DNA from 3 places in the Lentzea sp. NPDC020367 genome. Region 2 is predicted to be linked to each of the others. Evidence: riboswitches for the same ligand, from Rfam matches in the RefSeq annotation. Region 2 holds a riboswitch; each other region holds the start of a gene.

Region 1 (10,214 bases), on a different contig from region 2:
ATGTCCATACCCAGACAATGGTCGGTTCAAACACGCAGCGCCTCCCAGAGTCTTCGCGCCACCTCGAACGCGGCGGCGGGCGGCTCGACGACCTCCTCCGCGCTGTCCTCCAGCGTTCCGCCCACGACCAGCACCAACGCGGTGGCCACGTCCCGCAGCTTCACGTTGGCGTGCTGGCTCGCCCGCACCAGCAGTTCGAACGCCTCACCGGGCGCGCTCGGCCGCGCTCCCATCACCAGGCCCTTCGCCTGCTCGATGTAGCGGCGGTGCTGGACCATCCGGACCATCTGGTCGGCGCGCATCACCTCGCCCGCGCAGAACTCCACCACCGCCGCCGCGGTCGCGATGAGCGGTTCGATCTCCTCGATGGCCTTCAGATCCGCGACCTGGGGCGCGTGCGAGAGGTACACGGTGAGCACCACCGGCCCGCTGTCCCCCCAGCTGCCCGGCACCGCGACCACGTCCACGCCGCCGACCTTCCCGGACACCTGCCGCTCGTCGCGCGAGGCCTCGACGAGCGGTCCCGCGCCGCTGCTCAGCTGCTCGGCGTCGAGCTCCACGGCCACCCCGAGGGCCCTCAGCAGTTTGCCGTCCGGCCACACGCTCAGGCCCACGCCTTCGCAGCCGTCGAGCTGCGAGCACAGGTGGTCCATCACCCGCGAAATGAGTTCCGCACCGAATTTCACCTGGTTCACGCGCTGAGATTAGGCCCGGCCGATGAACTGGACGAGCCGTGCGGTCATCGTCGTACGACGAACGGTTGCGCAGGCAAGGACCCGCTCTTCCGCTGCGCTTCGGGCCCGAACAGCTCGGCGCGCGGTTCGATCCAGTTAACGCTTAGGACCCAAACAGGACACGTGTTCTGAACCACAGTCCGACAGAATTCGTTTCCAGGGATAACGCCGGAGCCCCGGTGCGCGACATCCCTGATGTCACGGAGGGACTGAAATGAGAACCGCCATGGAAACCCAGCCGATGCAGGACGCAGACTGCGATTCCGCGCTGCCGACCACGCCTTGCAGCGTGGTGTGGAGCCGGGGTCACGCCTACGTGCTCGAGGGTTTCCGCGCTCGCTGGGTGGGCCGCGACGACCGGGGCCGCCCGCACGCCATCACCGGGGCCGAGATGCAGCGCCGAGGATGGACGTTCACCCGGACAGCCTGAGATTTACCCGCACGAAACGAACACAGTGAGATCGAACATCGGGCACCACCCGCAACCAGTCGCACCGCGTGCCGTGACGCCATCCGGCAGCCCTTGCGCAGTCACTCGTTTAGAGTGCGGGTGTGCGTGATCCGGCTGATCGCCTGCTGACGATTCCGAACCTGCTCAGCGTGTTGCGGCTGGCCGGTGTTCCGCTCTTCCTCTACCTGTTGCTGGGACCCCGCGAAGACGGCTGGGCGATCCTCGTCCTCGTCTTCGCGGGCTTCTCCGACTGGCTCGATGGCAAGCTCGCGCGCTGGCTCAACCAGATGAGCAACCTCGGCGCGCTGCTCGATCCCGCCGCCGACCGCCTCTACGTGTTCTGCACGCTGCTGGCGTTCGTCATCAGGGACATCGTTCCGCTCTGGGTCGCCCTCGTGCTCGTGGGGCGAGAGATCGTCGTCGGCATCTGCCTGCTGATCCTGCGGCAACGGGGCTGGGGCCCGTTCGAGGTGACGTACCTGGGCAAGGCCGCGACCTTCAACCTGCTGTACGCCTTCCCCCTGCTGCTGCTCGCGCAGGGCGACTCGGCGTGGGCGCAGGCCGCCCAGCCGGTCGCCTACGCGTTCACGGTGTGGGGCGGGGCGCTCTACCTGTGGTCGGCGCTGCTGTACGTCTACCAGTTCTTCCTGGCCCTGCGGGGCACACCTCGCACGGTCGCGTGAAAAGATCACCCCATACAGGTTCAGCACGAGGAGCGCAGTCAGTTGATTCCCGAGGAGCTTCGTTACACCGAGGAGCACGAGTGGATCGCCGCCAGCGGCGAGAACACAGTGCGCGTCGGCATCACCGACTACGCCCAGGAACAGCTCGGTGACGTCGTCTTCGTCCAGCTGCCCGAGGTCGGCCACACCGTGGCGGCCGGCGACACGTTCGGCGAGGTCGAGTCCACCAAGAGCGTGTCCGACCTCTACTCGCCGCTCGACGGCGAGGTCGTCGCCATCAACGACGCGTTGGTCCAGACGCCGGACTCCGTCAACACCGATCCGTACGGCGAGGGCTGGATGGTCGAGATCAGGCTGAACGACCCCGAGGCGCTGGAAGGCCTGCTGGACGCGGAGGCGTACAAGGCCTTGGTGGAGAAGGAGTGACGTCGATCTTTCGCCGGATCTTCGGCCGGAAGGGGAGCCGCGCTGAAGGCGGTGACCCCAACGCGATAGGTTTTACCGGAAGTGACGGATCCAGCAGCAGGAGGAGAGCTCAGGTGAGCACGAACGACGGCCCAGGCGTTCCGCCGGAGCAGTCCCCGGAGCGGACCTCCGTCTTCCGGGCGGACTTCCTCCAGGAGATGGAAGGCACCCCCGCCCCGGAGCCGGCTGTTGCCGGTGTTGACGCCCTTCCCGCCGGTTCCGCGCTGCTCGTGGTGAAGCGCGGCCCGAACGCCGGTTCCCGGTTCTTGCTGGACCGTGACACGACGAGTGCGGGGCGCCACCCCGACAGCGACATCTTCCTGGACGACGTGACGGTTTCGCGCCGGCACGCCGAGTTCCGCCGGGAGAGCGGTGAGTTCGTCGTCATCGACGTGGGCAGCCTCAACGGCACCTACGTCAACCGTGAGCCGGTCGACCAGGCCGTCCTCGCGAACGGCGACGAGGTTCAGATCGGCAAGTTCCGTCTCGTCTTCCTGACGGGTCCTGGCTCCGCGGGAGCCTGACGCGTGACGGCCGGGCGGCCACAACGCGGGGTCTTGAGCATCGGAGCTGTGCTCGCACAGCTTCGTCCCGAGTTCCCCGACGTCACCATCTCCAAGATCCGCTTCCTGGAAGCGGAGGGGTTGGTCCGCCCGGCACGCACCGCCTCCGGCTACCGCCAGTTCGCCGTGGCGGACGTCGAGAGGTTGCGGTTCGTGCTGTCCGCACAACGGGACAGGTACCTGCCGCTCAAAGTGATCCGCGAGCAGCTCGACTCCGTCCCCGAGGACGCCACGTCGCTGTCGCGGATCGATCTGCTGTCCCAGACCGGTTTCACCGCCGAGCAACTGTCCCAGCTGGAACGCGACGGTCTGCTGCGCCCCGGCCCCGGCGGCCGGTTCACCACCGAGGACATCACCGCGCTCCGCACGATCCGGACGATGACCGGGCTCGGCGTCGAGCGCGAACACCTGCGCGCGGTTCGCGCGGCAGCGGACCACGAGGTGGTCGTGCTGAAGTCCTTCTCAGATCCCGAGACGGTTCGGGAATTGGCTGACCTGTTCACCTCGTTGCACACGTTGTTGGTGAGAGCGGGCTTGCGGCAATCATCTTGATCACTTTCTGCCCGCAACAATTGAGCACACGGCCCGCTTGGCGGGTAGCGTCGAACGCATACGCCGGGGGATGCTCGGAGCGAACCGGGTACTCCCCAACGAGTCAGAGGGAGGCGAGACCCGATGAGTGAGATGCGCGTCGTGGGCGTCCGGGTGGAGCTGCCCCAGAACCAGCCGATCCTCCTGCTCCGTGAAACCGAGGGTGAGCGGTACCTGCCGATCTGGATCGGCTCCGTGGAGGCCACGGCGATCGCACTCGAACAACAGGGTGTCCGTCCTGCCCGTCCGCTCACGCACGACCTCCTCAAGGACGTCATCGGAGCACTGGGACGCAACCTCGAGCAGGTGCGGATCACCGACCTGCAGGAGGGCACCTTCTTCGCCGAGCTCGTGTTCGACGGCGACGTGCGGGTGTCCGCGCGGCCGTCCGACTCGGTGGCGCTGGCGTTGCGCGTCGGCGTGCCCATCCACGCCGAGGAGTCCGTCCTGGCCGAGGCGGGCCTCATCATCCCGGACGAGCAGGAGGACGAGGTGGAGAAGTTCCGCGAGTTCCTCGACTCCGTGTCCCCTGAAGACTTCAGAGGCGCGGACACCTGAGTTTTCAAGGGTGTCGCACTCCGTCTCGTATGGACCGTGAGTCAGTTCGTTTGGATGTCCCTCGATCGGACTACTTACGGTCGTTTTAATCGCTAAACGATCACTAAACGTCACCTGAACGTCCCGTTTCGGGTGACGGCATGACTCTCCACTTGAGGTTGAGGGTCGCCTCTCCCCGCGCGTCGCGTTGACCTGCCCTCGGACCGGTCCTACCGTCGAACTCGAGTGGACGTCGCTGGTTCGCGCGAGCTGACGTAGCGGCTTGACGGTCATGAGTTTCGTGGCCGTTCCGAGGGGAGGCAGGCGTGGTCGAGGAAGCGCCCTTGAGGGCCGAATCCGGGCTGCAGGGTGAACTGTTCCCGGACTCCTCGCTGCCGGACGAGCTCGTCGGTTACCGAGGACCCGCGGCGTGTCAGATCGCGGGGATCACGTACCGGCAGCTCGACTACTGGGCAAGGACCGGGCTGGTCGCGCCGACGATAAGGATGGCGCACGGCTCCGGGAGCCAGAGGCTGTACTCCTTCAAGGACATCCTGGTGCTCAAGGTCGTGAAGCGGCTGCTGGACACCGGTGTCTCCCTGCAGAACATCAGGGTCGCGGTCGACCACCTGCGGCGCCGCGGCGTGCAGGACCTGGCGCGCATCACGCTGTTCTCCGACGGCACCACCGTCTACGAGTGCACCTCGCCGGAAGAGGTCGTCGATCTGCTGCAGGGCGGTCAGGGCGTGTTCGGCATCGCGGTCAGCGGTGCGATGCGCGAGATCTCCGGCACGATCCACGAGTTCCCGGCCGAACGTGCGGACGGCGTCGAGATCGCCCCGATGACCGAGGACGAGCTGACCCGCCGGCGTCGCGAGCGCGCCACCGGCTGACCGGTTTGGGAAACGTGGCCGACTGGCGCCGTGGGATGGCCGGTCGGCGGCAGCGACCAGACCGCATCGGTCCCTAGCGTTCCCCGCATGACGATCACCCCCTCCTACCAGGTCGTGAAGGTGCTGGAAGCGGCGGCGCAGCGCGCGCTTCGGCTGGAGTTCGGCTTCCTCGGCACCGAGAACCTGCTGATCTCGCTGATCGACACCATCGGACCCGGCCGCAAGCTCGGCGTGAAGTCGCTGCGGGCCCAGGCGATGGCGCGGGGGGCCGAGCACTGGGCCGACGACGACGGTGGCGTCGTTCCCGAGGCTCATCCGGACGTCACGGCGTTGCTGAACGTCGCCTGCGACCGCCTGGTCATCGAGACCGTGCCGCCCGTCAGCCGTGCGCTGGAGGAGTGTCTGCTCGCGGCGGCCGCCCGGGCCGGCGACGGCGTGCTGACCACGACCCACCTCTCCCTCGCGTTGCTGGAGCAGGGTTCCGGACGTGCCGCCGACCTGTTCGTGCTGCGCGGAGTGGACGTCGACGCGATGGCCGCCGCTGTGCGGGCGGATGCCGCGCGAACCCACGCGGAGGTCGAGGAAGCGCCCGCCGTGCGGTTGCTGCGCAAGGCGGGAGCGTTGGAGGGTGAGTCCGGCGGCGGGTACGTGCGCTGGCTGGTGCGGTGGGTCGCGCGCGGCCAGGGGCTGGGCGGGCCGGTGCTGACCGTCGTGCGCAACGAGGCCGGACGGCTGGCCGTGGCCGCGAGGCGAGAAGTGTCGTCTCGCGACCTGGTGGAGGCGGTGCTGGCGGTCGACCGCCAGTTGACGGTGGCAGGCAGGAGGCTGAAGCCGGAGTTCGAGTCGGGCGGGGCGGCGGCGTTGCGCGAGGCGGGGATCGACCTGGCCGCGTTGCCCGTCAGCGGCGGCAAGGTGGAGCGTGCGATGGAACGGGCGAAGCTCGTCGCCGCCCGGCGCGGAGACGCGGTCGTGGGCACCGCGCACCTGCTCGTGGCGCTGCGCGACGACCCGGCGGACCCCGTTGCGGAGGTGCTCGCCGGTCTTGGCACTGAGATGTAGGTCGCGTCCCTGGGGACTAGCGGGGCTGCCTGCGGGTATTCTTCTCGGGTAGTCGCTGAACTCAGGCGGGAGAGACCGGGTTTCGAGCCCGGCGCCGAAGGAGCAAGTCCCTCCCCGGGAACCTCTCAGGCATCCAGGACCGCCGAGCGAGACGCCTCTGGAAAGTGGATCACCAGGATTTTTCTGGGGATCCCGCCGACGGTGAAAGCCCATCCTTACCGGTGGGTGAACCTCTCAGGCGCCCTTCGGGGTACGGACAGAGCGGGGAGGGCACCAGGACACGTGTGCCCGCAGCCCCCGGAGGCGTTTGATGACGCAGGACCGCATTCCGCTCGCAGCTCTCGAGCACGGCACCCCGTTCGCCGACCGCCACGTCGGTCCGCGCCCCGCCGAACTCGCGCGCATCCTCGACGTCATCGGCGTCGGGTCGCTCGAGGAGCTGGCGCAGCACGCGGTGCCTTCGTCGATCCACGAGCGCGATCTCGTGCTGGACCTGCCCGACCCGGCCACCGAGACCGAGGCGCTGGCCGAACTGCGTGAGCTCGCCTCGCGGAACCGCCCGATGACGCAGATGATCGGCCTCGGCTACTACGACACCGTGACGCCGGGCGTGATCCTGCGCAACGTGCTCGAGTCGCCCGCCTGGTACACCGCGTACACGCCGTACCAGCCGGAGATCTCGCAGGGCCGTCTCGAGGCGCTGCTGAACTTCCAGACCATGGTCGGCGACCTGACCGGCCTGCCGACCGCGAACGCGTCCATGCTGGACGAGTCGACCGCCGCCGCCGAGGCGATGACGCTGGTGCGCCGCGCGGGCAAGTCCAAGTCGAACAAGTTCGTCATCGACGCCGACACGCTGCCGCAGACGCTGGCCGTCATCGAGACGCGCGCCGAGCCGCTGGGCATCGAGATCGTCGTCGCCGACCTGTCGCAGGGCATCGAGGGCCTGGGCCTCGGCGGCGACTTCTACGGCGTACTGCTGTCCTACCCCGGCGCCTCCGGTGTCGTGCGCGACCAGGCCGCGTTGATCGAGGAGATCCACGCCGCCGGTGCGCAGGCCGTCGTCGTCGCCGACCTGCTGGCGCTGACGCTGCTGCGCGCGCCGGGCGAGATCGGCGCGGACGTCGTCGTCGGCACCACGCAGCGCTTCGGCGTGCCCATCGGCTTCGGTGGCCCGCACGCCGGCTACATGGCCGTCCGGTCCGGCCTGGAGCGTCAGCTGCCCGGCCGTCTGGTCGGTGTCTCCGTCGACTCCGACGGCTCGCTGGCCTACCGCCTCGCGCTGCAGACGCGTGAGCAGCACATCCGCCGTGAGAAGGCCACGTCGAACATCTGCACCGCGCAGGTTCTTCTGGCCGTGATCGCGTCCATGTACGCCGTCTACCACGGTCCCGAGGGCCTGCGGTCGATCGCGACCCGCGTGCACCGCCTGGCCACCGTGCTCGCCACGGGCCTGTGCGAGGCCGGTCTCGACGTCGTGCACGGCGAGTTCTTCGACACCGTCCAGGTCCGCGTCGAGGGCCAGGCCGCCGCTGTCGTCGAGAAGGCGCGTGAGGCCGGCATCAACCTCCGCAAGGTCGACGACGACGTCGTGGCAATCGCTTGCGACGAGAAGACCACGCGCGCGCACATCGTCGCCGTGTGGAACGCCTTCGGTGTCACCGGGTCCGATGTGGACGCGATCGACGCCGACACCGCCGACGGCATCCCGGGCGACCTGCGCCGCACCTCGGACTACCTGACGCACCCGGTCTTCCACGCGCACCGCTCCGAGACCGCGCTGCTGCGCTACCTGCGCGCGCTGTCCGACAAGGACGTCGCGCTGGACCGCAGCATGATCCCGCTGGGCTCGTGCACGATGAAGCTGAACGCCACCGCGGAGATGGAGTCCATCACGTGGCCGGAGTTCTCGACGCTGCACCCGTTCGCGCCCGCCGAGGACGCCGCCGGTCTGCTGAAGATCGTGTCCGACCTGGAGGAGTGGCTCGCCGAGGTCACCGGCTACGACGCGGTGTCGTTGCAGCCCAACGCCGGTTCGCAGGGTGAGTTCGCCGGTCTGCTGGCGATCCGCGCCTACCACCGCGCCAACGGCAACGCCGACCGCGACGTCTGCCTGATCCCGTCGTCCGCGCACGGCACCAACGCCGCGTCCGCCGTCATGGCCGGCATGCGCGTCGTCGTCGTGAAGTGCGACGACAAGGGCAACATCGACATGGGCCACCTGCGTTCGACGGTCGCCGAGCACGCCGACGACCTCGCCGCGATCATGATCACCTACCCGTCGACCCACGGCGTGTACGAGGACACCGTCCGCGAGGTCTGCGGCCTGGTCCACGACGCGGGCGGCCAGGTGTACGTCGACGGCGCGAACCTCAACGCGTTGATCGGCCTGGCCCGCTACGGCAAGTTCGGCTCGGACGTCTCGCACCTGAACCTGCACAAGACGTTCTGCATCCCGCACGGCGGCGGTGGCCCCGGCGTCGGCCCGATCGGCGTGAAGTCCCACCTCGCCCCGTTCCTGCCGAACCACCCACTGCAGCCGACCGCGGGACCGGCCACCGGTGTCGGCCCGATCTCCGGCGCCCCGTGGGGTTCCGCGTCGATCCTGCCGATCTCGTGGGCGTACGTGCGCATGATGGGCGGCGACGGCCTGCGCCGCGCCACCCTGACCGCCGTGGCGGCCGCCAACTACGTCGCACGGCGCCTGGACGAGCACTACCCGGTCCTCTACACCGGCGAGGGCGGCTTCGTGGCCCACGAGTGCATCCTCGACCTGCGCCCGATCACCAAGGCCACCGGCGTGACGGTGGACGACGTGGCCAAGCGTCTCGCCGACTACGGCCTGCACGCCCCGACCATGTCGTTCCCGGTCGCCGGCACCCTGATGGTCGAGCCGACCGAGTCCGAGGACCTGGCCGAGATCGACAGGTTCATCGACGCCATGATCGCCATCAAGCACGAGATCGACCGCGTCGGCGCCGGCGACTGGCCCGTCGAGGACAACCCGCTGCGCAACGCCCCGCACACCGCGGCCTGCGTGACCGTCGGCGAGTGGAACCACCCGTACACCCGCGAGGAGGCCGTGTACCCGGCCGGTACCGGTGCTCCGAAGATCTGGCCGCCCGTCCGCCGCATCGACGGCGCGAAGGGCGACCGCAACCTGGTCTGCTCCTGCCCGCCGCTCGAGGCGTACAGCAGCTGATCTAGGGCTGGTGAAACGGGCGCACTCGGGGGTGCGCCCGTTTTTCTACGCTCCGACCGGGCAGGCCTCGTCGCCGCAGTTCTCGTCGGCGCTGATGCCGGGCTTGTTCACGTCGTGCTCGAACGCGAAGTGGAAGCAGTCGGGATGCATCCGCTCGAACAGCTCGAAGTCTTCCCGTTCCAGCTCGACCGTCTCGCCACACCGCTGACACGTCTGTTCTTCTGACACGCGCAAATGGTCTCACCCGCGCCGTGCGAACAGGACCGCGCCGTCGTCGCCGAGCAACCACTGCGCCTCCACGGTGAACCCGGCCTCCCGCAGCCATTCCGCCACCCGCTCGGGCTTGCGCAGATGAACGTGCACGCGCATCGGATGCCCGCCGTAGCCCTGCGTCTTGAGCCGCGTCTCGTCGCCGACGTGGAAACCCACCTGCAGCAACCCGTCCGGCCGCAACGCGTCCCGGAAGTGCCCGAACACCACGGGCACGAGCTCGTCGGGAACGTGGATCAGCGACCACCAGGCGATGATCCCGCCGACCTGCTCGCCGAGCGGTTCGGTCATCGACCCCACCTCGAACCGCAGCCCGGGGTGGGTGCGCCTGGCCAGTTCGATCATCGCGGGGGAGAGGTCGATCCCGAACGCGTCGACGCCGAGGCCGTGCAGGAGCGCCGTGATGGTGCCGGGCCCGCAGCCGACGTCCGCGACCGGCCCGCGCACCTCCTCCGCGAACAACCGCAGCGCCGCCCGCAGGTGCGGGAGGCCGTCCAGGAGGTGGTGCGTCTGCTCGGCATAGCTGACCGAGACCGTGTCGTAGGAGTCGCGGGTGTCCGCCAGCCAGTCGCTCACGCCGAGGGAAGTTACTCCTCGAACGGCTCCGGCCGGTGCCGCCCGAACAACGCCAGCGCGGCGATCCACACGTCCGGATCGCCGTCCCAGTCCAGAGCTTTGATCTGGTCGGCCGACCGCCGCCCGCCGATGGCCCGCATCAGCTCGAACGACGTGGTCCGCAACGTCCCGGCCGGCTCGCCGTGCCCGA
Region 2 (10,214 bases):
CGTCGTTGAGGTAGTCGAAGTCGAGCAGGACCGGCACGAAGGTGCTGTCCAGCGACACGACGTGCAGCGACACGGCGGCGTTGGTCGTGCCGGCCGCCGGGTAGGCGATCTCGGTGGCCGCGGTGGCGGGGTTCGCCGGGTCGGCGATGTACCAGCGCTGCACCTCGGCGTTGTTCACGCGCGCGACGATGAGGCGGTCGCCGTTCGGCTCCCACCAGTAGCCGCGATAGCGCGACATCTCCTCGGCCGCGATGAACTCGGCCAGGCCGAACGTCACGTCCTCGCCGTCCGGCTCGGCGACGGCGTAGTCCTCGCCCGAGGACAGCTCGACCATCCGCAGGGTGCCGTGCGTGACGTACGCCACGCGCCGCCCCGTCGGGTCCACGCGCGGGTCGATGACGCCACCCCGCGTAGGCAGCTCACGGACGGCACCGTCCGTCAGGTCGGCCACGTACAGGCGACCGGACAGCGCGAACGAGGCCACCGAGGCGTCCCGGGAGAGGGCGTAGCCGACGATGCCCGCGCCGGACTCACGCGTGCGCTCGCGGCGTGCCTTCTCCTCGGCGGGCAGGTCCTCCGGATCGGACAGCAGCGTCGCCGGGTCGGCGAGCAGCCGTTCGACGCCGGTGGACGTGTTCAGCTCCCAGAGCCCGTTCGCACGGCTTGTGGCCGTGGCCGGGCGGAGGAAGAAGACACGTCCGCCGTCCGCCGACACCGCGAAGGTCCTCGGTGCGCCGACGGTGAACCGCTGGGTGCGCGCCTGTTGGCGCGGGAAGGAGATGTCGTTGCCCACCCGCCAACACTAACCCGCGCACGCGTACCGCACGGGTGCTGTGACGTGCACTGCCTGGCGCGATACAGACCGGGAGGGGGTTGCGAGCGCCACCGCTGGGCGTGCGCTGCGGGCCGGTGGCACGAGGTTGGTAGTGCGCACGCGACGCTCGGGCTCAGCGGCGCGCGACGCGGGCGCACAGCACGGACGAACGCCGCGCCCAGCCTGCCGACCGGTCACGAGACCGCGACACAACCCGAGGCAAGGCACGAACGAGCCGCCGAACCGCGGGCTCCGCAGGCGCAAGCGCGCGACCGCGGAGCCCGCGAAAACGCGCCTAGCCCACCTTGCTCTTGGGAGGCAACGGAACGAAGCCGCTGGTGCGCCGCACGTACTCGGCGTAACCGGGACGGCGCGACACGATGTCCTTCTCCAGCAACGGTTTGCCGGTGCCCTTGGCCAGGAGCAGCGTCATGATCACCGGGCCGATGATCGTGAGCGCGGCGAGCCACGAATGCAGTGCGAACAGGTAGAGGCCCCACCACACGACAGCGTCACCGAAGTAGTTCGGATGCCTTGTGTAGCGCCACAATCCGCGGTCCATCACGGCGCCCTTGTTAGCCGGGTCCGCACGGAACCGGGAGAGCTGCCAGTCACCCACGGCCTCGAAGACGAAGCCGACCAACCACACGCCAGTGCCCAGCCAATCTAGCACTCCGAAAGGGGCCGAAAGGTGCTGTGCGGCCTGGATCGGCAGCGAGACGATCCACATCAGCACGGCCTGGGTCAGGTAGACGCGGTACATCCGCAGGCGCGGGTTTCCCTTGGCACGCCTCAAGATGTCCTGGTAACGCGGGTCCTCGTCCTTGCCCCGGTTGCGCGAGTGGATGTGCACGCCCAGGCGTACGCCCCACACCACGGTGAGGAGGGCGACCACCCACTGCCGAGTTGGTTCGCCCTCCGCGAACAGGAGCGTGATCACCGCGATCACGGCGAACCCGGGGCCCCACACGGAGTCGATCAGGTCGTAGCGCTTGCGGGAGTCCGCGTACAGGAACAGGCCGCTGAGCAGCAGCAGAACGGCCAGGAAGCTGATCAGGAAGCTCATCGGGCCACCAGCTCACGACGGACGCGCGGCATGCCGCTGCGGCCGTTCTCGCTCCTGCGCACCGCCAGGATCTGGTCCACGCCCATCCGGCCCTCCTCGAACGTCAGCGCGCCGCCCGCGAGGTACAGCCGCCAGACCCGCGCCTGTCCTTCACCGACCAGCGCGACGACCTCGTCCCACCGCTCTTCGAGAGTCTCCGCCCACGCCCGCACGGTCCAAACGTAGTGCTCGCGCAACGCGTGCACATCTCGGATCTCCAGGCCGGCTCCCTCGAGGAAGCCGGTGGTCGCGCTGACCGGGCGCATGTGCATGTCCGGCGCGACGTACGACTCGATGAACGCCCCGCCGCCGGGCGCGTTGTGGCCGCGCGACATCTGCTGCAGCAGCAGGCGTCCCTCCGGCTTGAGCAACCGGTGCAGCGTCGCGGCGTACTCGGGGTAGTTGCTCTCGCCGACGTGCTCGCCCATCTCGATCGTGGAGATCGCGTCGAACGGTTCGCCGCTCACCTCGCGGTAGTCCTGCAACCGCACCTCGACGCGACCGGTCAGTCCCTCGGCCTCGATTCGACCAAGGATGTGTGCGCGTTGCTGCGCGGAGATCGTCACGCCGGTCGCGTGCACGCCGTAGTGCTTCGCGGCGTGGATGATCATCGAACCCCACCCGCAGCCGACGTCGAGCAGGCGCATGCCCGGCCGCAGGTCGAGCTTGCGGCACACGAGGTCCAGCTTGTTGTGCTGCGCCTGCGCGACCGACTCGTCCTCGGACGTGAAGTACGCGCACGAGTAGGCCATGCTCGGATCGAGCACGAGCTGGTAGAAGTCGTTGCTCAGATCGTAGTGATGCGAAATGGCATCGCGGTCACGGCTCTTCGTGTGCAGCGCGCCCCGCAGCCGTGCCTCCTCCTTCGGCGCATCCGGATTGCGTCCCAGCACTTTCAGTTGCAATGCGAGTTTCGCGACCTCCGAAAGACGCGGCCGCCGGGTCACTCCCCGCCGGACGAGCCCCCAGATCTGCGAGAGACCGGTCGCGAGATCACCCTCCACATCGAGCTCCCCGCTCACGTACGCGCGCGCGAGCCCCAGCTCGTTCGGACTCCACACGAGCCTCCGCAACGCGTCGCGGGACCGGATCACGAGCACCGTGCCGTCCTGCGGCCCGGCCACACTTCCGTCCCAGGCTCGAAATCCGATTGGCAACGGCGCACCCAGCACCCGTTCGGCCATTCCCGCCAGCTGACCTGCGACGACCACCCTGCACCTCCTGCATGACCTGACTCCCCCCGACGTTCGAGACAGGACGAGGTTCGGTTCGTTTCTGAACCGAGACGCAACCCCGCCCGTATGGCCTCGATAGAGCGAACGGATGGACGAGGAGGACATGAGTGTGATCCGACGTAACCGCATTGCCATCGGGCTCGCCGCGGGACTGGCAGTTGTGCTGGGTCTGGGTGTCTGGAGCGCCACTGGCAGTGGCACGAACTCCAAGCCGGTGGCACAAACCGAAACCGATCTGGGCGTCCTCGGTGACTACGGCGACGTGGGTCAGCCCCCGGTACTCCAGGAGCCCGCGCAGGCCCCCGAAGCCCCAGTTCAGCAGCAGGCCCCGGAAGTTCCGGCCGCGCAGCCCCCGGCTGCACAGCCCCCCGCAGCAGCCCCCGTCAGCACGTTGAGGCTGGTCGGCAAGAGCGTGGACAAGATGGGTCAGGTCGTCCAGGACGGCGACGGCCGCACCCTTTACCGCTTCGACAAGGACGTCCCGAAGCCGGAAGGCAAGTCCAACTGCAACGACCAGTGCGCCGTGACGTGGCCGCCGCTGTTCGCGGACACGATCCCGCAGCTGGAAGGCGTCGACTCCAAGCTGGTCTCGCTGATCACCCGCGCTGACGGCAAGAAGCAGGTCGCCATCGACGGCTGGGGTCTCTACACGTACTCGAAGGACCCGGCGCCGGGCAAGTGGGCCGGCCAGGGCATCGGCGGCACGTGGTTCGTGATCCAGCCCAACGGCAAGCGCAACGTCGAGTGCCTCCCGCCTGGTGTGACGGCTCCGGCTGCGTAACCCCACAGCATCCCGTTAGGACGGTCCATCTGAGACACACATCACCCTGACACGGTGAAACCCCGGCCCTGGGGAAGGGGCCGGGGTTCCCGTCGTTTCGCTCCAGGGTCACGAAAGCCGAAGGGGCGCCACCGGATCTCCGGTGGCGCCCCTTCGGTTTCTCAGCTCAGAGCGTGGAGTACAGCGGGTGCTTCGCCGCCAGCACCTCGACGCGCGCACGCAGTTCGTCGATCGCCGCGCCCGGCTTCAGTGCCTCCGCGATCACGTCGGCGACCTCGGTGAAGTCCACCTCGCCGAACCCGCGGGTGGCCAGCGCGGGCGTACCGATCCGCAGACCGGACGTCACCATCGGCGGACGCGGGTCGTTCGGAACGGCGTTGCGGTTGACCGTGATGCCGATCTGGTGCAGCACGTCCTCGGCCTGCTTGCCGTCGAGCTCGGAGTTGACCAGGTCGACGAGGACCAGGTGCACGTCGGTGCCCCCGGTCAGCACCTTCACGCCGGCCGCGGCGACGTCCGCCTGCGACAGACGCTCGGCCAGGATCCGCGAACCCTCCAGCGTGCGACGCTGACGGTCGGCGAACTCCGGCGAGGCGGCGTGCTTGAACGCCACGGCCTTCGCCGCGATGACGTGCTCCAGCGGACCGCCCTGCTGGCCGGGGAACACCGCCGAGTTGATCTTCTTCGCGATGTCGGCGTCGTTCGACAGGATCACGCCACCACGGGGACCGCCGAGGGTCTTGTGCGTCGTGGTCGTCGTGACGTGCGCGTGCGGCACGGGCGACGGGTGCAGGTCGGCGGCGACGAGGCCGGCGAAGTGCGCCATGTCGACCATCAGGTAGGCCTCGACCGAGTCCGCGATGCGGCGGAACTCGGCGAAGTCCAGCTGGCGCGGGTAGGCGGACCAGCCGGCCACGATCAGCTTCGGGCGGTGCTCGGTCGCCAGGCGCTCGACCTCGGCCATGTCGACGCGGCCGTCGGAGTCCGCGACGTGGTACGGCACGACGTTGTAGAGCTTGCCGGAGAAGTTGATGCGCATGCCGTGCGTCAGGTGGCCGCCGTGCGCGAGGTCCAGGCCCAGGATCGTGTCGCCGGGCTGGAGCAGCGCGAACATCGCGGCCGCGTTGGCCTGCGCGCCCGAGTGCGGCTGGACGTTCGCGAAGCCCGCGCCGAAGAGCGACTTGATGCGCTCGATGGCGAGCCGCTCGACGACGTCCACGTGCTCGCAGCCGCCGTAGTAGCGGCGGCCGGGGTACCCCTCGGCGTACTTGTTCGTGAGGACGGAGCCCTGGGCCTGCAACACCGACACGGGCGTGAAGTTCTCCGAGGCGATCATCTCGAGAGTGCCCTGCTGGCGCGCCAACTCGGCCGCAACGGCTTCGGCGACCTCGGGGTCGTACTCCGCGAGGGAAGCGTTGAACTGGTCGGACATCTGGAGAATCTCCCTACTTGGCGCGCTTGTAGAACGGAAGTGCGACGACCTCGACCGGCTGCTTCTTGCCGCGGACGTCGACCAGCAGTGGGGTGCCGGGCTCGGCACTGGCCCGTGACACGTAGGCCATGGCGACGGAGTAGCCGAGGGTCGGGGACAGCGCGCCCGACGTCACCTCGCCCACGACCTCGTCGCCGTTGAGCACCGCGTAACCGTGGCGCGGGGCACGGCGTTCGGGCGTCTTCAGTCCGACCAGGACCGAGTCCACCCCGGACTCGGCGACCTTGGCCAGCGCGTCGCGGCCCACGAAGTCGCCGGGCTTGTCGAGCTTCACGACACGGCCCAGGTTCGCGTTGTACGGCGTCAGCGACGTCGTGAGCTCGTTGCCGTACAAGGGCATTCCGGCTTCGAGGCGCAACGTGTCGCGGCAGCCGAGACCGCACGGCTTGAGCTCGTGCGCCTCGCCCGCGGACAGCAGCGCGGCCCAGACGGCCGGCGCGTCGGCGGGTGCGACGAAGAGCTCGAAGCCCTCCTCGCCCGTGTAACCCGTGCGCGCGAGCAACGCGTCGACTCCGGCCACGGTGGAAGGGTACGAGGCGTAGTACTTGACTGACGCCAGGTCCGTCTCGGTCAGGCCGGAGAGGATCTCAACGGACTTCGGGCCCTGGATCGCGATCAACGCGTAGTCGGTCGACTTGTCGGTGACGACGGTGTCGAACCCGGCTGCGCGCTCGACCAGGGCCTCAGCCACGACGGCGGCGTTGGAGGCGTTCGCGACGACCATGAACTCCTGGTCGCCCAGGCGGTACACGATCAGGTCGTCGAGCACGCCGCCGTCGGCCTGGGTGATCATCGTGTAGCGGGCCTTGCCGACGGCCAGCGCGGAGATGTGCCCGACCAGCGCGTAGTCGAGGGCCTCGCCCGCCTGCGGTCCGGTCAGGACGATCTCACCCATGTGCGTGAGGTCGAACAGGCCAGCGGTGGTGCGCACGGCGTGGTGCTCGGCGAGTTCGGACGAGTAGCGCAGCGGCATCCGCCAGCCCGCGAAGTCGGTGAACATCGCGCCGAGCTGCTCGTGCTCGGCGTTCAGAGGCGTGAGGCGGGACATCAGAACGCTCCTCCAGGGTGCGCCGAAGAGCCGGACGCGGCCGGCTGAGGCATCAGAAGAATGACACGATCCATCGGAGACTCCTCACTAGAGCGAGCCTCCCCCTCTGTCATGAGCCTGAGAGCTTCACCACCGAAGTGGCTTGCACCGTGGGCGAGGCTGCCGAGCAGCCTGCTTTCCAGAGTTGCCTTCGTCGCGCGGTACCTGTGCCTGAGAGATTCCGGGGAGGGATTGCTCCTTCGGCGCCCCTGCTGGAGGGGTCTCTTCCGCGCGACATCGACGGCCGTGTTCAGTTGGTAGCCCCAGACGCTAGCAGGCCAAACGTCACAGCGGCACGCCCTGCGCCGTCTTCTCGACCACCTTGCGCTCCGCCCAGAAGGACAGGAACGGGACCGTGCCGGCGAGCAGCACCAGCAGGGTGCCCTTGATCGACCAGCGCAGCTTCAGCGCCAGGTCGACGGAAATCACCAGGTAGATGGCGTAGAGGAAGCCGTGGATCGGGCCGACGACCTTCATCGCGCCGCCCATGTCCGCGGCGTACTTGAGCACCATGGCCACGACCAGGAGCAGCAGGAAGACTCCGACCACGTAAGCCATGACCCTGAACCGGGTCAACGCACCCTTCATCTGCCCGCCTTCGCTCAACGACCGTCCCGCGCGTTGAGGTTCGCGAGCATGCGGTTGTAGGCCGCGAGCTCCGCGTCTTCTTCGTCGTCGAACTGCTCGACAGGCGCGGGTTTGACGGCGACAACGGTAGCCATCGGCTCCAGAGCAGGCGCAACCGGATCCTCGTCACGGCGCTGACGTGCCAGCCGACGGAACCGCCACACCATGAAGAGAGGGAAGAGGCCGAAGAGCGGCCACTGGAGCACGTACCCGAGGTTCTGGAACGTGCCGCTGGCGGACTCGAAGCGCTGCCACTGCCACCAGGCGAGTCCGCAACAGGCGACCAGCGCCGCCAGACAGGCGAACGCGATCAGCACACGTTGGGGAGTAAGGAGGCCGCGCACGACCTCCACACTACTTGGGTGGGTCTCCGGAAGGAGACCGCCCCGTGGGGTGTGAGGGCCTCGGCCCTCAGCGGAAAAACGGCGAACGAACGTTGGCGAGCGCGCCCCGCACGAGCGCGCGTGCCCGTTCAACGAATGGATACAGGGCTGCCGCCTCCGACAGCCCGGTCCACTACGCCACGCCGTCCCGGCGCTGCCTCTGCAGACGAGCAACGCACCAGGCCGCGGCGGAGCCACGACGAAGGTGCTGGAGAACCGTCATCGGTCCCAGGCGCCTCCCGAGATCGGCAGGAGACAGGCCGGCCGCGCGGTAGTCGAGCGCGCGCTGGTCCAACGGGCTGATGCCCGCGTCCCACCACTGCTCGGCCTCGGCGACGTCGCCCACCAGCTGCCAGTAGCTCGCCGCGGCGGCGAGCAGTGCCTCGGGTGCCTCCGGCGCCCGCTTGCGCATCGCGGCCACGTAGGCCGGATCCGCCGAGTCGACCTTGACCAAGCCACGCGACCCACTCCTGCCTCCCCGCTGCACGGGGATGCCTGGCGCCGAGGGGGGAGCCTCCGCGAGCCACGCGTTCTTGATCCGGTTCACCTCCTGCATCTCTGCGTCATCAGACCGTTCAGCCGCCCACTGCTGCAACAGCTCGTGGACCCCGGAGTCCTCGACCATATGTGCCTCCTCGTCGGTCGGGGATCGGCCATTGCAGCGGAAGGTATTCGGTAGGTCTGACAATCGCCAGACCCTGAATCCCCAGAACACCCGTTACCAGTGCGTGATTGGCCTCATTCCACCCATCCGGCTCAACGCAGACGGCCGAAGATCACCCAACGTCACTAGCTGAGCGGGGTGGCCGTGCCGAAGAGGCTCCTGATGAAGGTGATGATCGACTCCGCGCCCTGACGCAGCCAGCCGAGAACCTGCTGCACCGCCGAGGCGGACTGCTCGGGCTGGGTGATCAGGAGGAACAGCACCAGCGCGACGCCCGCCAGCACTAGCACCTTCTTGAGGTTCACAGGTACCTCTCCGTCCGTGTGGTTCACCGGTCAGGCGGCGGACCGCCCGTGTCACCCGTCATGGTCCCTCATTCACCCTTGCGATGAACAACGACCACGCCCAACTCGTCCCAGGATCTACCTGGGACGCACGCCTGCGTGACGGCCAATGTCACCCGAATGGCGGCTAAAGAGGGGCCTCAACAGCGCCGATGTCCTGGGCACGAGGTGAACACGGACTCCCTCGCATCCCACAGCTTGGAAGAGAGACTGTTGCACCGGGGCTCACCCGGATGCCGAACTCACCCCATCACGCACCGTCACGCCTTCGTGGCGCTATTAATGCGCGTCCGAGCATTATCCAATTACTCCAGACCGCCGCAGTTCCATAATTCGATCGGCCGCCACACCCATGTCGGCAAGCACTTCCCCGGTGTTCGTTCCGGGCGAAACAGGAGCCGTGGGAACCGCCGCGGGAGTGCGGTCGAACCGGGGCGCCGGAGCCGGGTGCGGCGAGCCCGACACGTCCACGAAAGTGTCGCGGGCTGCGTTGTACGGGTGATGCGCCGCCTCGGCAGGAGTCAGCACCGGAGCCAGGCACGCGTCCGTGTCCCGCGCCAGGTCAGCCCACTCGTCCCGCGGCCGGGTCTTCACCGCCGCCGCGATGCGCTCCCGCAGCTCAGGCCAGTTCGCCGGATCGTTGCGCGAGGGCGCGTCCTCCAGGCCCAGCACGCGCACCAGGTCGGCGTAGAACTTCTCCTCCAGCGCGCCGATGGCCACGTACCGCCCGTCGGCGGCCTCGTAGACGTCGTAGAACGGCACTCCACCGTCGAGCATGTTCTCGCCACGCCCGCCCGACCACATGCCCGCGGACCGCATCCCGTGCAGGAACGTCGTCAGCAGCGCCGCCCCGTCGACCATCGCGGTGTCCACGACCTGGCCGCGTCCGGAGCGCTCCCGTTCATACAGTGCGGCGAGCACGCCCAGAGCCAGCAGCAGCCCTCCCCCGCCGAAGTCGCCCAGGAGGTTGATGGGGAACGACGGCGGCCCTCCTGCCCGTCCCAGCGGCTCCAGCGCACCCGCGACGGCGATGTAGTTGATGTCGTGGCCGGCGCGGTCGGCGAGCGGCCCGTCCTGGCCCCAGCCGGTCATGCGTCCATATACAAGGCGCGGGTTGCGGGCCAGGCACTGCGCGGGGCCGATGCCCAGCCGTTCGGTCACGCCCGGCCGGAAGCCCTCGATCAGCACGTCCGAGCGCTCGACCAGTCCGAGAACCAGTTCGGCACCCTCCGGCTTGCGCGTGTCGACGGCGATCGAGCGCCGGTTGCGGCCGAGGAAGTCGCCGGGGATCGTCTGCACGCTCCCCGGCTTGTGCACCTGGATCACGTCGGCACCGAGGTCCGCCAGCACCATCGCACCGAACGGCGCGGGCGCGAGGCCGGCGAGCTCGATGACGCGCAGCCCTGCGAGAGGGCCGGTCACAAGGACCTCGCGATGATTTCCTTCATGATCTCGTTCGTCCCGCCGTAGATCCGCTGCACGCGTGCGTCGGACCAGGCGCGTGCGATCGGGTACTCGTTCATGTAGCCGTAGCCGCCGAACAGCTGCACGCACTCGTCGACGACCTTGCTCAACCGGTCGCTGGCCCACCACTTCGCCATCGCCGCGGTCGGCACGTCCAGTTCGCCCTTCAGGTGCTTCTCGATGCACTCGTCGATGAACGCCCTGGTCACGGCCGCCTC
Region 3 (10,214 bases), on a different contig from region 2:
TCCTGCTGAACTTCGTCTGGCACCCTCCCGGCTGCTTCGACGAGGACGAGTACGAGGCCGCCTGGCGGCGGCTCGCGTACCGGGTGGTCCAGGTGATGGAGGACGATCCGCACGCCTCGCTCGCCGAGGGACTGGCGTTGGCGAGACCCTTCACCTGGCCGGAGAACGAGCGGGCGGCCCTGCGCGCGCAGCTGACCGGCGCCATCCGGCGTGCTGCCGGGGACGACGAGCGCTGGCCCGCGCTGGACGCGTTGTTCCAGACCGCCGCGCTTCTGGACGAGAGCCTGACCCCGTGGCTGCGCCTGGTCGACACGTTCCCCGACGAGGTGGTCGTGCACCTCGTCAGGGAGTGGACGTCCGCCGTTCAGTGCACCACCAAGGGCGACTACGGCAGCCTGCTCGTCTGGCAGAACCCCACGCCCGGTGAGGAGATGCGGGAGTGGCTGTTCCGCCCCGCCCTGCGCGACCGTCTGTCCGGAGTGGACAGCGAGGCCGCGCAGGACGCGTTCCTGCACGTCGACTGGTTCGCGGAGGAGTTCAGCACTCGATGACGTTCACGGCGAGTCCGCCGCGAGCCGTCTCCTTGTACTTCACCGACATGTCCTTGCCGGTGTCCCGCATAGTCTTGATGACCTTGTCCAACGACACGAAGTGCGAACCGTCACCGCGCAAAGCCATGCGCACAGCCGTGATGGCCTTGATGGACGCGACGGCGTTGCGTTCGATGCACGGAATCTGCACCAGACCGCCGATCGGGTCGCACGTCAGGCCGAGGTTGTGCTCCATGGCGATCTCGGCGGCGTTCTCGACCTGCTCGGGGGTGCCGCCGAGCACCTCGGCGAGGCCACCGGCGGCCATCGAGCAGGCCGAGCCGACCTCGCCCTGGCAGCCGACCTCGGCGCCGGAGATCGACGCGTTCTCCTTGAACAGCACCCCGATCGCGCCTGCCGTCAGCAGGAACCGGACCACGCCGTCGTCGGAGGCTCCCGGCACGAACTTCGTGTAGTAGTGCAGGACCGCCGGGACGATGCCGGCCGCGCCGTTGGTCGGCGCGGTGACCACACGGCCGCCTGCCGCGTTCTCCTCGTTGACGGCCAGCGCGAAGAGGGTCACCCAGTCCATGACCCGCAACGGGTCGGTGACGAAGTGCTCCTTCTCCAGCGTCTTGCGCATCTCGGCGGCACGGCGGCGGACCTTCAGGCCGCCGGGCAGGACGCCGTGCTCGTTGCAGCCGCGTTCGACGCACTCCTGCATGACGTGCCAGATGTGCAGAAGTCCTTGGCGGACCTCGGCTTCGGTGCGCCACGACAGCTCGTTGGCCATCATGATCTCGCTGATCGACAGGCCGGTCTCGCGGCACCGCGCGAGGAGCTCGTCGCCGGTCAGGAACGGGTGGGCCAACGGCGTCGAGTCCGGCTTGATCCGGTCGGTGCCCGATGCGTTCTCGTCGACGACGAACCCGCCGCCGATCGAGTAGTAGACGGCGTGCTCGACCGACTTGCCGTCCGCGAACGCCTCGAAGCTCATCCCGTTGGGGTGCAACGGGAGTGACTTGCGGCGGTGCATGACGAGGTCGCGGTCGTGCACGAAGTCGATCTCGTGCGCGCCGCCGAGCTTGAGCCGTTTGCTGGAGACGATCTCCTCGACGCGGTGGGCCGCGGCCGTGGGGTCGACTTCTTCCGGATGATTGCCTTCCAGGCCCAGGAACACGGCCTTGGGGCTGCCGTGGCCGTGGCCGGTCGCACCGAGCGAGCCGAACAGCTCGACGTGCACGCGGTCCACTTCGGACACGCTCGCGCCGAGCTTCTCGACGAACATCGCGGCCGCGCGCATCGGTCCGACCGTGTGTGAACTGGACGGTCCGATGCCGACGGAGAACAGGTCGAAAACGCTGATCGCCACTGATCAGTCCCTCGTGGTGGTGGAGCGGTCAGTCAGACTTGGTGAGTTCGGCGTACTTGGCCGCCGTGAGGAGGTTCTCGGCCGACTCGACGCGGACCTTGAACAACCAGCCGGCGCCGTACGGGTCGCTGTTCACGATCGCCGGGTCGTCCACGACAGCGCTGTTGACCTCGATCACCTCACCGGTGACGGGCGAGAACAGGTCGCTGACGGACTTGGTGGACTCCAGCTCGCCGCAGACCGCGTTGGTGACGACCTTGGCACCGACCTCTGGCAACTGGACGAAGACGATGTCGCCGAGCGCGTCAGCGGCGTACTCGGTGATTCCGCAGGTCAGCGGGTCCTGAGTGCCCGGCGTCCAGTCGACCCACTCGTGCTCGGCGGTGTAGAGCAGGTTCTCGGGGAACTCCACGGCGACGACTCCTCTGGCTGTGACGGGTCAGGAAACTTGCGCCCCCTCCGCCGTGCAGAGTTGCCTACCCCGAGCGGTCTTGCTGCCTGAGAGTGTGCGGGAGCTTGCCCCTTCGGCGCCCCGACCGGTTCGTCGAGGTCTCTCCCACTCGGGTTCTGACGCTTGCGCGCCGCGGCCGGTGTTCAGTTCTCGGCGCGAACGCTATGTGCGGCCCCCGCCGAGTGTCAACGCGGGACGGTCGAGCGGAACGCGAACGAGGCTCAGGTCGCTCTGTCCTAGATGAACAACCAGAGGGTTACCGGATAGTGCGATCCGCACAGTGACATGACCTTCCGACTGGCCCACATTATGAGATGTCGGCCCACCGAACGGAGGAGTCATCGTGCGGATCGCAGTTCCTCGCGAGATCAAGAACCACGAGTACCGCGTCGCTCTCACGCCTGCCGGTGCGCACGAACTGACCAGTCGCGGCCACGACGTGTACGTCGAGCAGGGCGCCGGTCTCGGTTCCGCGATCACCGACGAGGAGTACCTCGCCGCGGGCGCCAAGATCCTCCCGACCGCCGACGACGTGTGGGCGGAAGGTGACCTGGTTCTCAAGGTCAAGGAGCCGATCGCCGAGGAGTACCCCCGTCTCCGCGCCGGCCAGACCCTCTTCACGTACCTGCACCTCGCCGCCGACAAGCCGCTGACCGAGGCGCTGCTGGCGTCCGGCACCACGGCCATCGCCTACGAGACCGTGCAGCTCCCGAACCGCTCGCTGCCGCTGCTCGCCCCGATGTCCGAGGTCGCGGGCCGGCTGGCCCCGCAGGTCGGTGCGTTCGCGCTGATGAAGCCCTCCGGCGGCCGTGGCGTGCTGCCCGGCGGCGTCCCCGGTGTCGCCCCGGCCCGCGTGGTCGTCATCGGCGGTGGCGTGGCCGGCGTCAACGCCGCCACCATCGCCGTCGGCATGGGCGCGGACGTGCAGATCCTCGACACCAACGTCGACCGCCTGCGCCAGATCGACGCCCAGTTCCAGGGCCGCCTGCGCACGCTCGCCTCGAACTCGTTCGCCATCGAGCAGGCCGTCCGCGAGGCCGACCTGGTCATCGGCGCCGTGCTCGTCCCCGGTGCCGCTGCCCCGAAGCTCGTGTCGAACGCGCTCGTCGCCGACATGAAGCCGGGTTCGGTGCTCGTCGACATCGCCATCGACCAGGGCGGTTGCTTCGAGGACTCCCGCGCCACCACGCACGCCGACCCGACCTACGAGGTCCACAACTCGGTGTTCTACTGCGTGGCGAACATGCCGGGCGCCGTCCCGCGCACCTCGACCTACGCGCTGACCAACGTGACGCTGCCGTACGCGGTCGCGCTGGCCGACAAGGGCTGGGAGAAGGCGCTCAAGGACGACCGTTCGCTCGCCCTGGGCCTGAACGTCCACGCCGGCCTGCTGACCAACGGCCCGGTGGCCGAGGCGACCGGCCTCGCGCACACGCCGCTGGAGACCGTCGTCTAAAGCCAACTGAATGAATGAGGCCCCCGCACGCGTCAATCGCTGCGGGGGTTTCGCCTATCTGAGGGCGGCGACGCGCGCCTTGATGCCGTCGATCACGCAGTCCAGGCCGAACTCGAACTGCCCCTCCAGCGACCACACCGCCGGGTTGTCCAGCATCTCGACGTAGCGGGGGTGCTTCTCGCGGTACAGGTCGGCGATCTTGCCCAGGTCCGGCGGCGGCTTGTCCATCCTGCCCCGCCCGGCGAAGTTCACCTCGGCGATCGCGAACCCCATGACGTAGCTCGACACCGTGGACGCCGACAGCGCCGCCTCGGCCATCGACAGACCGGCCGCCCGCATGGGTTCGAGCAACGAGTCCGCCATCGCCACGGAGTTCGGGCCGATCGTGGTGTGCTCCCCGATGGCACGCACCCACCACGGGTGCTTCTGCGCGAGATGACGCAGCGTGTGCATCATCCCGCGCAGCGCGGGCTCCCACTCGGCGTCGGGTTCCGGCAGGTCGAACTCGCCGTAGATCTCGTCCAGGCAGAGCTCGATCAACGCGTCCTTCGTCGGCACGTGCCAGTACAGCGACATCGGCGCCGCGCCGAGCTGCGCGGCGAGGTTGCGCATGGACAGCTTCTGCATGCCGTGCTCGTCCAGCAGCTCCAGTGCCTTGCGGACGATCGCCTCACGGCTCAGACCGAGGGGCTGCCCGCTGCCGGGCCTGGGCTTGCTGAACCAGACGCTCTCCACAAGGCGATCCTAGGCACGCCGCAGCAGCACGCTGGCCACAACACCTCCCAGGAACACGGCGATCGCACCGATCACGAGGCTCACGCTCATGCCGTTGGAGAACGCCTCGCGCACGACCGTGATGTCCGCACCGCTGTGCAAGGCCTCACTCAGTGATCGCCCTGGAACGCCGTCCGGCAACGAGGCCACGAACCTTGCCGACAGCAACGCACCGAGCACCGCGATGCCGAACGAGGAACCCAGTTCCGTCAGCGTGCCGGACAGCCCGGACGCGATGCCGGCGCGTTCCGGCGGGATCGAGCCCATCAGCGCGTTGACCGCGACCGGTTGGGACACACCGACACCCACGCCGATGAGGATCAGCCCGGCCAGCGTCGGCGGGTAGGTCGTGCCGATCGACAGCAACGCCACGCCGCCCGCGACGATCGTCATGCCGAGCAGCATCGCCCTGCCCGCGCCGAGCTTCATCACAAGCTGTCCCAACGTGTTGCTGGTGACGAGCAACGCGATCGCCATCGGCGCCACACGCACGCCGGCCTCCAGCGGGCTGTAGCCGAGCACGCCCTGAAGGTGTTGCGTCAGCAGGAAGAGCGAGCCCGCCATGCCGAACGCCGCCAGCACTCCGGACGCCACCGCGCCGGTGAAACGGCGGTTCCGGAAGAACCCGAGGTCGAGCATCGGATCGGCGGTGTGCCGTTCCCACAACGCGAATCCGGTCATGGTGATGAGCCCGATCGCCACCGGAACGCCGAACTCGGCCGAGCCGAACCCGTGCTCCGGCACCTCGATCACCGCGTAGACGACCGACACCATGCCGATGATCGACAGGATCGAGCCGAGCACGTCCGGTTTGCGCACGGTCGGGTCCTTGGACTCCGGCACGAGCAGCGCGACGGCCGCGATCGCGAGGATCGCCACCGGCACGTTGATCAGGAACACCGAGCCCCACCAGAAGTGCTTGATCAGCGCGCCACCGATCACCGGCCCCGCCGCGAAGCCGAGACTCGTGACGGCGGCCCAGATGCCGATGGCCTTGGGGCGTTCCTTGTCGTCGAACAACTGCATCAACACGGCGAGCGTGCCGGGCATCAACACAGCGGCGCCGATCCCCATGAAGCCGCGGGCCGCGATCAACGCCTCGGACGAGCCCGCGTAGGCGGCGACCGCGCTACCGGTGCCGAACAGCGCCAGGCCCACCAGAAGCGCGCGCTTGCGGCCGAACCGGTCGCTCAGCGATCCGGTCGTGAGCAGCAGGCCCGCCAGCGCCAGCGAGTAGGCGTTGATCATCCACTGGATGTCCGCGGTGCTCGCGTCCAATCCCGTCGAGATGGACGGGATCGCCACGTTGAGCACGGTGTTGTCCAGCACCACGACCATCACGGACAGACAGAGCACGCCGAGCACGGCCCAGCGTTGGGGGTGCGGGTGCACCCCGACCTTCTCGGTCGTCGAAGTCATCGTTCCTCCCCCTTACGGTGTACGAGGAACTTACAGCGTACGAGAGGGCGGGGCGCAACGAATTTCGCGCAGAGGGTGCGCGAAGTACCTGCCAGGAAAGAAGGGGGAGAAATTAAAGGGCGGCCGCGCTCAACCAGCCTGGGGGTCACTGGGAGCGGGGCCGCCGTCACCAAATATAGCGGGCCTTGGCACACCGCGCCCAGCACCCCCACCGAAACGCGACCCAAAAGTTTCCCCGAGTGGACCACTGGCCGCGTCGTGCCCGTCCAGCAAACGAGTGAATTCGGTGTTTCCCTGTGCGGCGAGCAGGGGGTTCGGCCGATGAAGACGGAGTCGGGTGTCCCTCGAAGGGAGATTCCATGGCTGAACCACAGGGATGGATCCACTGCCACGACCCGTTCGGTCGGGACAGGTCGATGACCGTTCTGGTGGAGAACGACCGGGTTCTGCTGGTCACGCCTCCTGGCGAGACCGCTGTGATGTCCGCCACTCAGACGCGTCGGCTGGGCTCTTTGCTCGACCAGGCCACGGCGAAGATGTGATGGACGAGACCCTCCGCGACGCGGTGCTGCAACGCCTGGCACTGCTGGACAAAGTCGCAGAGCACGGAGAAGCGGAGGCGCTGGTTCCGTTGGCCCGTGCGGAGATCCACCGCCTGGCGGACGGCTGGCGGCTGTTGCTGACCGTGCACCAGCCCGACGAGGACGGCCGCTGCAAGGCCTGTCCCGGCTGGCTGCGCCGGCGTCGGTGGCCGTGCCAGATCTGGAACATGGCGCACCAGCACCTGATCGGCGAGGGCCTGCCTCACCGCGAGCGGCGCCGGCCGTTGCGCAACCCTTTCACTCGATCAGGTGTCATTGAACTGCCGGAGGAGACTCCGGCCGAGATGACCACCGAACTGCCGATCTTCCGCGACGATCCGTCGGTCGTGCACCGCGCGCCCGTCGTGTCTCGGCCCAAGCACGCCTTGCCGGACTGACGTTTCAGGCAGGATGGGCCGCATGCATGACGGCAGCGGCCTCATCGCGGTCCAGAACCTCTCCAAGCAGTTCGGTTCAGTGACCGCGGTGCAGAACCTGAGCTTCACCGTGTCCCCCGGCAGCGTGACGGGCTTCCTCGGCCCGAACGGCGCCGGCAAGACGACGACCCTGCGAATGTTGCTGGGTCTCGTCAAGCCGACGAGCGGCACGGCGACGATCAACGGACGACCGTTCCACCAACTCGGCCGGCCCGGCCGCGTGGTGGGCGCGGTGCTGGAGGCGCAGGGGTTCCACCCCGCCCGCTCCGCCCGCAACCACCTGCGCGTGTACGCGGCGGCCATCGGCGTGCCGGACGCGCAGGCCGACCAGGTCCTCGGCCTGGTCGGCCTGGGCACCGCCTCCGACCGCAAGGTGGGCGGGTTCTCGCTCGGCATGAAGCAGAGACTGGCGCTGGCCACGGCGTTGCTCGGCGATCCGCAGGTGCTCGTGCTGGACGAACCGGCGAACGGGCTCGACCCCGAGGGCATCGCGTGGCTGCGGACGTTCCTGCAGTCGTACGCGCGCATGGGTCGCACGGTGCTGATCTCCAGCCACCTGCTGGCGGAGGTCGAGCAGACCGTCGACCAGGTCGTGATCATTTCGCGCGGGCAGACCATGTTCTACGGGCCGCTGGACCAGTTGCGGCAGTCGCAGCAACGGCGCGTTCTCGTGCAGCCGTCGGACATCAACGCGCTCGCGAACGCTCTCCGCGCCGAAGGCGTGCAGGTGATCGAGCAGTTGCCGGACGGCAGGCTCGCGGTGTCCGGTGTGGACTCCAAGTACGTGGCGGACTGCGCGTTGAAGGCCGGTGTGTCGATCTACGGCATCCAGGAGGAGCAGGTCGACCTGGAGCGGTTGTTCTTCCAGCTCACCAGTGGCCAGTACGCCGGGCACGCGCCGGCGCCGTATCAGCAGCAACAGCAGGGTGGTTGGGCCTGATGGGCAACCTCGTACAGGCGGAGCTCCGCAAGACGACGACGACCGGCCTGTGGTGGGGTCTGCTGATCCCCACCGCGGTGCTGGCGCTCGGCTGGGGACTCGCGACCGGTCTGCTGGGACAGTTCTTCGTGGACTTCGCGTCGTCGAGCGATGTGGACGAGGTGTCCGACTTCCTCGGGGTCACGCCGGACCAGTGGAAGATCTCGCTGTTCGGCATGGCGCGGGCGATCAACATCTCCACGATCTTCCCGATGATCTTCGGCGCGATGGCGATCTCGGGTGAGATCAACCGCCGGACGATCACGACGACGTTCCTGACCGCGCCGTCGCGGATGCACTCGATGCTGGCGAAGATGCTGGTCTACGTGCTGTGGGGCGCGATCTACGGCCTCGCGATCATGCTGTTCCTCGGCATCGGCGTGGTGCTCACCAGCGAGTCGGGGCAGCTGCCGGACGCCGGTGGCTGGGCGATGCTGACGCTGGTCTGCGTGCTGTCGTCGATCCTGATGACGATGTTCGGCGTCGGCGTGGGCGCGCTCATCCCGAACGTCGCGGGGACGATCGTGTTGCTGCTGCTGTACTTCCTGGTGATCGAGAACGTGCTGCACTTCGTGCTCGCGTACCTGGAGGTGCCGGCCGTCATCGGCTTCCTGCCGAACGGGTCGATCAACGGGCTCACCGGGTCGGTCTCGGTCGACCTGTTCCTGTCGTCGGCGGGCGTGGTGCCACCGGAGATCGAGGACGTGCTGCGCGCGATCGCCGGTGCCGGCGGAGCGCTCGACTGGTGGTGGTCGGGCCTCGTGTTCCTCGCCTGGTCCGGGATCGTCTTCGCGGGCGGCTGGGCCGTCACGCAGTCCAAGGACATCACCTGACCTGCGGTTTCTGACGTCACACTTTTATGTCGGACCCCGAACGTACTGTGGGTCCCGTGACAAAGGGCTGGATCCGCCGACTGACCGCAGCGTGCTGGCAGCACCCCCGCCTGGTGGTGCTGTCGGTGGTCGCCGCGGTCGTCGGCGTGGGTCTGCAGGCGGCGGGGCCGTTGCTGCTCAAGACCGCGATCGACGACTCGACGGTGGGCCGCACCGATCGGCTGTGGCCGCTCATGGTGGCGCTGATCGTTCTCGAGGTGCTCACGTTCGGGTCGGCGTTCCTGCGGCGCTATCTGGGCGGGCGGCTGGCGCTGGGCGTGCAGCACGACCTGAGGCTCGGCGTGTTCTCGGCGGTGCAGCGGCTCGACGGCGCGAAGCAGGACGAGTTGCGGACCGGGCAGATCGTGTCGCGTTCGATCACCGACCTGCAGCTGGTGCAGTCGCTGCTGATGATGGCGCCGCTGGCCGTGGGCACGGTGGTGTTCGCGGTGGCAGCGCTGGCGGCGATGATCTACCTGTCAGTGCCTCTGACGATCATCGCGGTGATCGTGCTGCCGCTGGTGGCGTGGCTCGCGGGCCGCACCCGGCTGACGCTGTTCCCCGCCACCTGGTCGGCGCAGCAGCGGGCCGCGGATCTGGCGCAGCACGTCGAGGAGACCGTCACCGGTGTCCGCGTGGTGAAGGGCTTCGGCCAGGAGGCGCGCGAGGTCGCCCGGCTGGAGAAGCACGCCAAATCCCTGTTCGCGGAACGGATGCGGGCCGCCCGGCTGTCGTCGAAGCCGCTCGCGACCGTGACGGCGCTGCCGTTGCTCGGCCAGGTCGCGGTGCTGGGGCTGGGCGGCTGGCTCGCGTTGCACGGCCAGGTCACGCTGGGCACGTTCCTGGCCTTCACGACGTACGTGGCCAATCTCGTCGGGCCGACGCGGTTGCTGTCGAGCCTGATGGTGTCCGCGCAGCTCGCCCGCGCCGGGGTGGAGCGGGTCTACGAGCTGATCGACTCGCAGCCGGACGTGACGGACGGCCCCGGTGAGGTTCCCGACGGGTCGCTCGGGATCTCGTTCTCCGGCGTGACGTTCGGGTACGCCCGCAGCGAGCCGGTGTTGCAGGACTTCTCGATCTCCGTGGAGCCGGGCGAGACGCTGGCGCTGGTCGGCACGTCGGGTTCCGGCAAGTCGACGGTCTCCTTGCTGCTGCCCCGTTTCTACGACGTGCACGCGGGTGCCGTGCGGGTCGGCGGCGCGGACGTGCGGACGTTGAAGCTGGAGTCGTTGCGCGGCACGGTGGGTGTGGTGTTCGAGGAGGCTTTCCTCTTCTCCGACACGGTGTTCTCGAACATCGCGTACGGCCGCCCGGACGCGTCTCGTGCCGAGGTCGAACGCGCC

What was found. Region 2 has a riboswitch for glycine ahead of gcvT (glycine cleavage system aminomethyltransferase GcvT). Riboswitches for the same ligand answer to the same signal wherever they lie in the genome.
Region 1: another riboswitch for glycine. It lies ahead of gcvP (aminomethyl-transferring glycine dehydrogenase); the one in region 2 lies ahead of gcvT (glycine cleavage system aminomethyltransferase GcvT).
Region 3: another riboswitch for glycine. It lies ahead of gcvH (glycine cleavage system protein GcvH); the one in region 2 lies ahead of gcvT (glycine cleavage system aminomethyltransferase GcvT).

What each region holds. Positions count from the first base shown of each region.
Region 1 is NZ_JBIRVV010000006.1:118,321-128,534, forward strand. Features, by position in the region: gene ACH413_RS25670 (ANTAR domain-containing protein) at 27-695, opposite strand; gene ACH413_RS25675 (hypothetical protein) at 949-1,164, shown strand; gene ACH413_RS25680 (CDP-alcohol phosphatidyltransferase family protein) at 1,287-1,868, shown strand; gene gcvH (glycine cleavage system protein GcvH) at 1,911-2,294, shown strand; gene garA (glycogen accumulation regulator GarA) at 2,408-2,857, shown strand; gene ACH413_RS25695 (MerR family transcriptional regulator) at 2,891-3,448, shown strand; gene ACH413_RS25700 (bifunctional nuclease family protein) at 3,572-4,045, shown strand; gene ACH413_RS25705 (MerR family transcriptional regulator) at 4,351-4,917, shown strand; gene ACH413_RS25710 (Clp protease N-terminal domain-containing protein) at 5,005-5,976, shown strand; glycine riboswitch at 6,033-6,128, shown strand; glycine riboswitch at 6,132-6,238, shown strand; gene gcvP (aminomethyl-transferring glycine dehydrogenase) at 6,287-9,178, shown strand; gene ACH413_RS25720 (hypothetical protein) at 9,224-9,406, opposite strand; gene ACH413_RS25725 (class I SAM-dependent methyltransferase) at 9,419-10,024, opposite strand; gene ACH413_RS25730 (maleylpyruvate isomerase family mycothiol-dependent enzyme) at 10,036-10,214, opposite strand, start outside.
Region 2 is NZ_JBIRVV010000003.1:125,074-135,287, forward strand. Features, by position in the region: gene ACH413_RS12890 (prolyl oligopeptidase family serine peptidase) at 1-793, opposite strand, end outside; gene ACH413_RS12895 (DUF1295 domain-containing protein) at 1,110-1,880, opposite strand; gene ACH413_RS12900 (cyclopropane-fatty-acyl-phospholipid synthase family protein) at 1,877-3,103, opposite strand; gene ACH413_RS12905 (hypothetical protein) at 3,258-3,935, shown strand; gene glyA (serine hydroxymethyltransferase) at 4,102-5,367, opposite strand; gene gcvT (glycine cleavage system aminomethyltransferase GcvT) at 5,381-6,475, opposite strand; glycine riboswitch at 6,572-6,663, opposite strand; glycine riboswitch at 6,664-6,754, opposite strand; gene ACH413_RS12920 (DUF3817 domain-containing protein) at 6,800-7,102, opposite strand; gene ACH413_RS12925 (hypothetical protein) at 7,117-7,485, opposite strand; gene ACH413_RS12930 (transcriptional regulator) at 7,658-8,149, opposite strand; gene ACH413_RS12935 (hypothetical protein) at 8,314-8,493, opposite strand; gene ACH413_RS12940 (CaiB/BaiF CoA-transferase family protein) at 8,830-9,954, opposite strand; gene ACH413_RS12945 (acyl-CoA dehydrogenase family protein) at 9,951-10,214, opposite strand, start outside.
Region 3 is NZ_JBIRVV010000019.1:86,246-96,459, reverse strand. Features, by position in the region: gene ACH413_RS42710 (hypothetical protein) at 1-551, shown strand, start outside; gene ACH413_RS42705 (L-serine ammonia-lyase) at 538-1,902, opposite strand; gene gcvH (glycine cleavage system protein GcvH) at 1,931-2,314, opposite strand; glycine riboswitch at 2,379-2,471, opposite strand; gene ald (alanine dehydrogenase) at 2,697-3,809, shown strand; gene ACH413_RS42690 (TetR/AcrR family transcriptional regulator) at 3,864-4,544, opposite strand; gene ACH413_RS42685 (MFS transporter) at 4,554-6,002, opposite strand; gene ACH413_RS42680 (hypothetical protein) at 6,362-6,544, shown strand; gene ACH413_RS42675 (hypothetical protein) at 6,544-6,981, shown strand; gene ACH413_RS42670 (ABC transporter ATP-binding protein) at 7,004-7,960, shown strand; gene ACH413_RS42665 (hypothetical protein) at 7,960-8,832, shown strand; gene ACH413_RS42660 (ABC transporter ATP-binding protein) at 8,859-10,214, shown strand, end outside.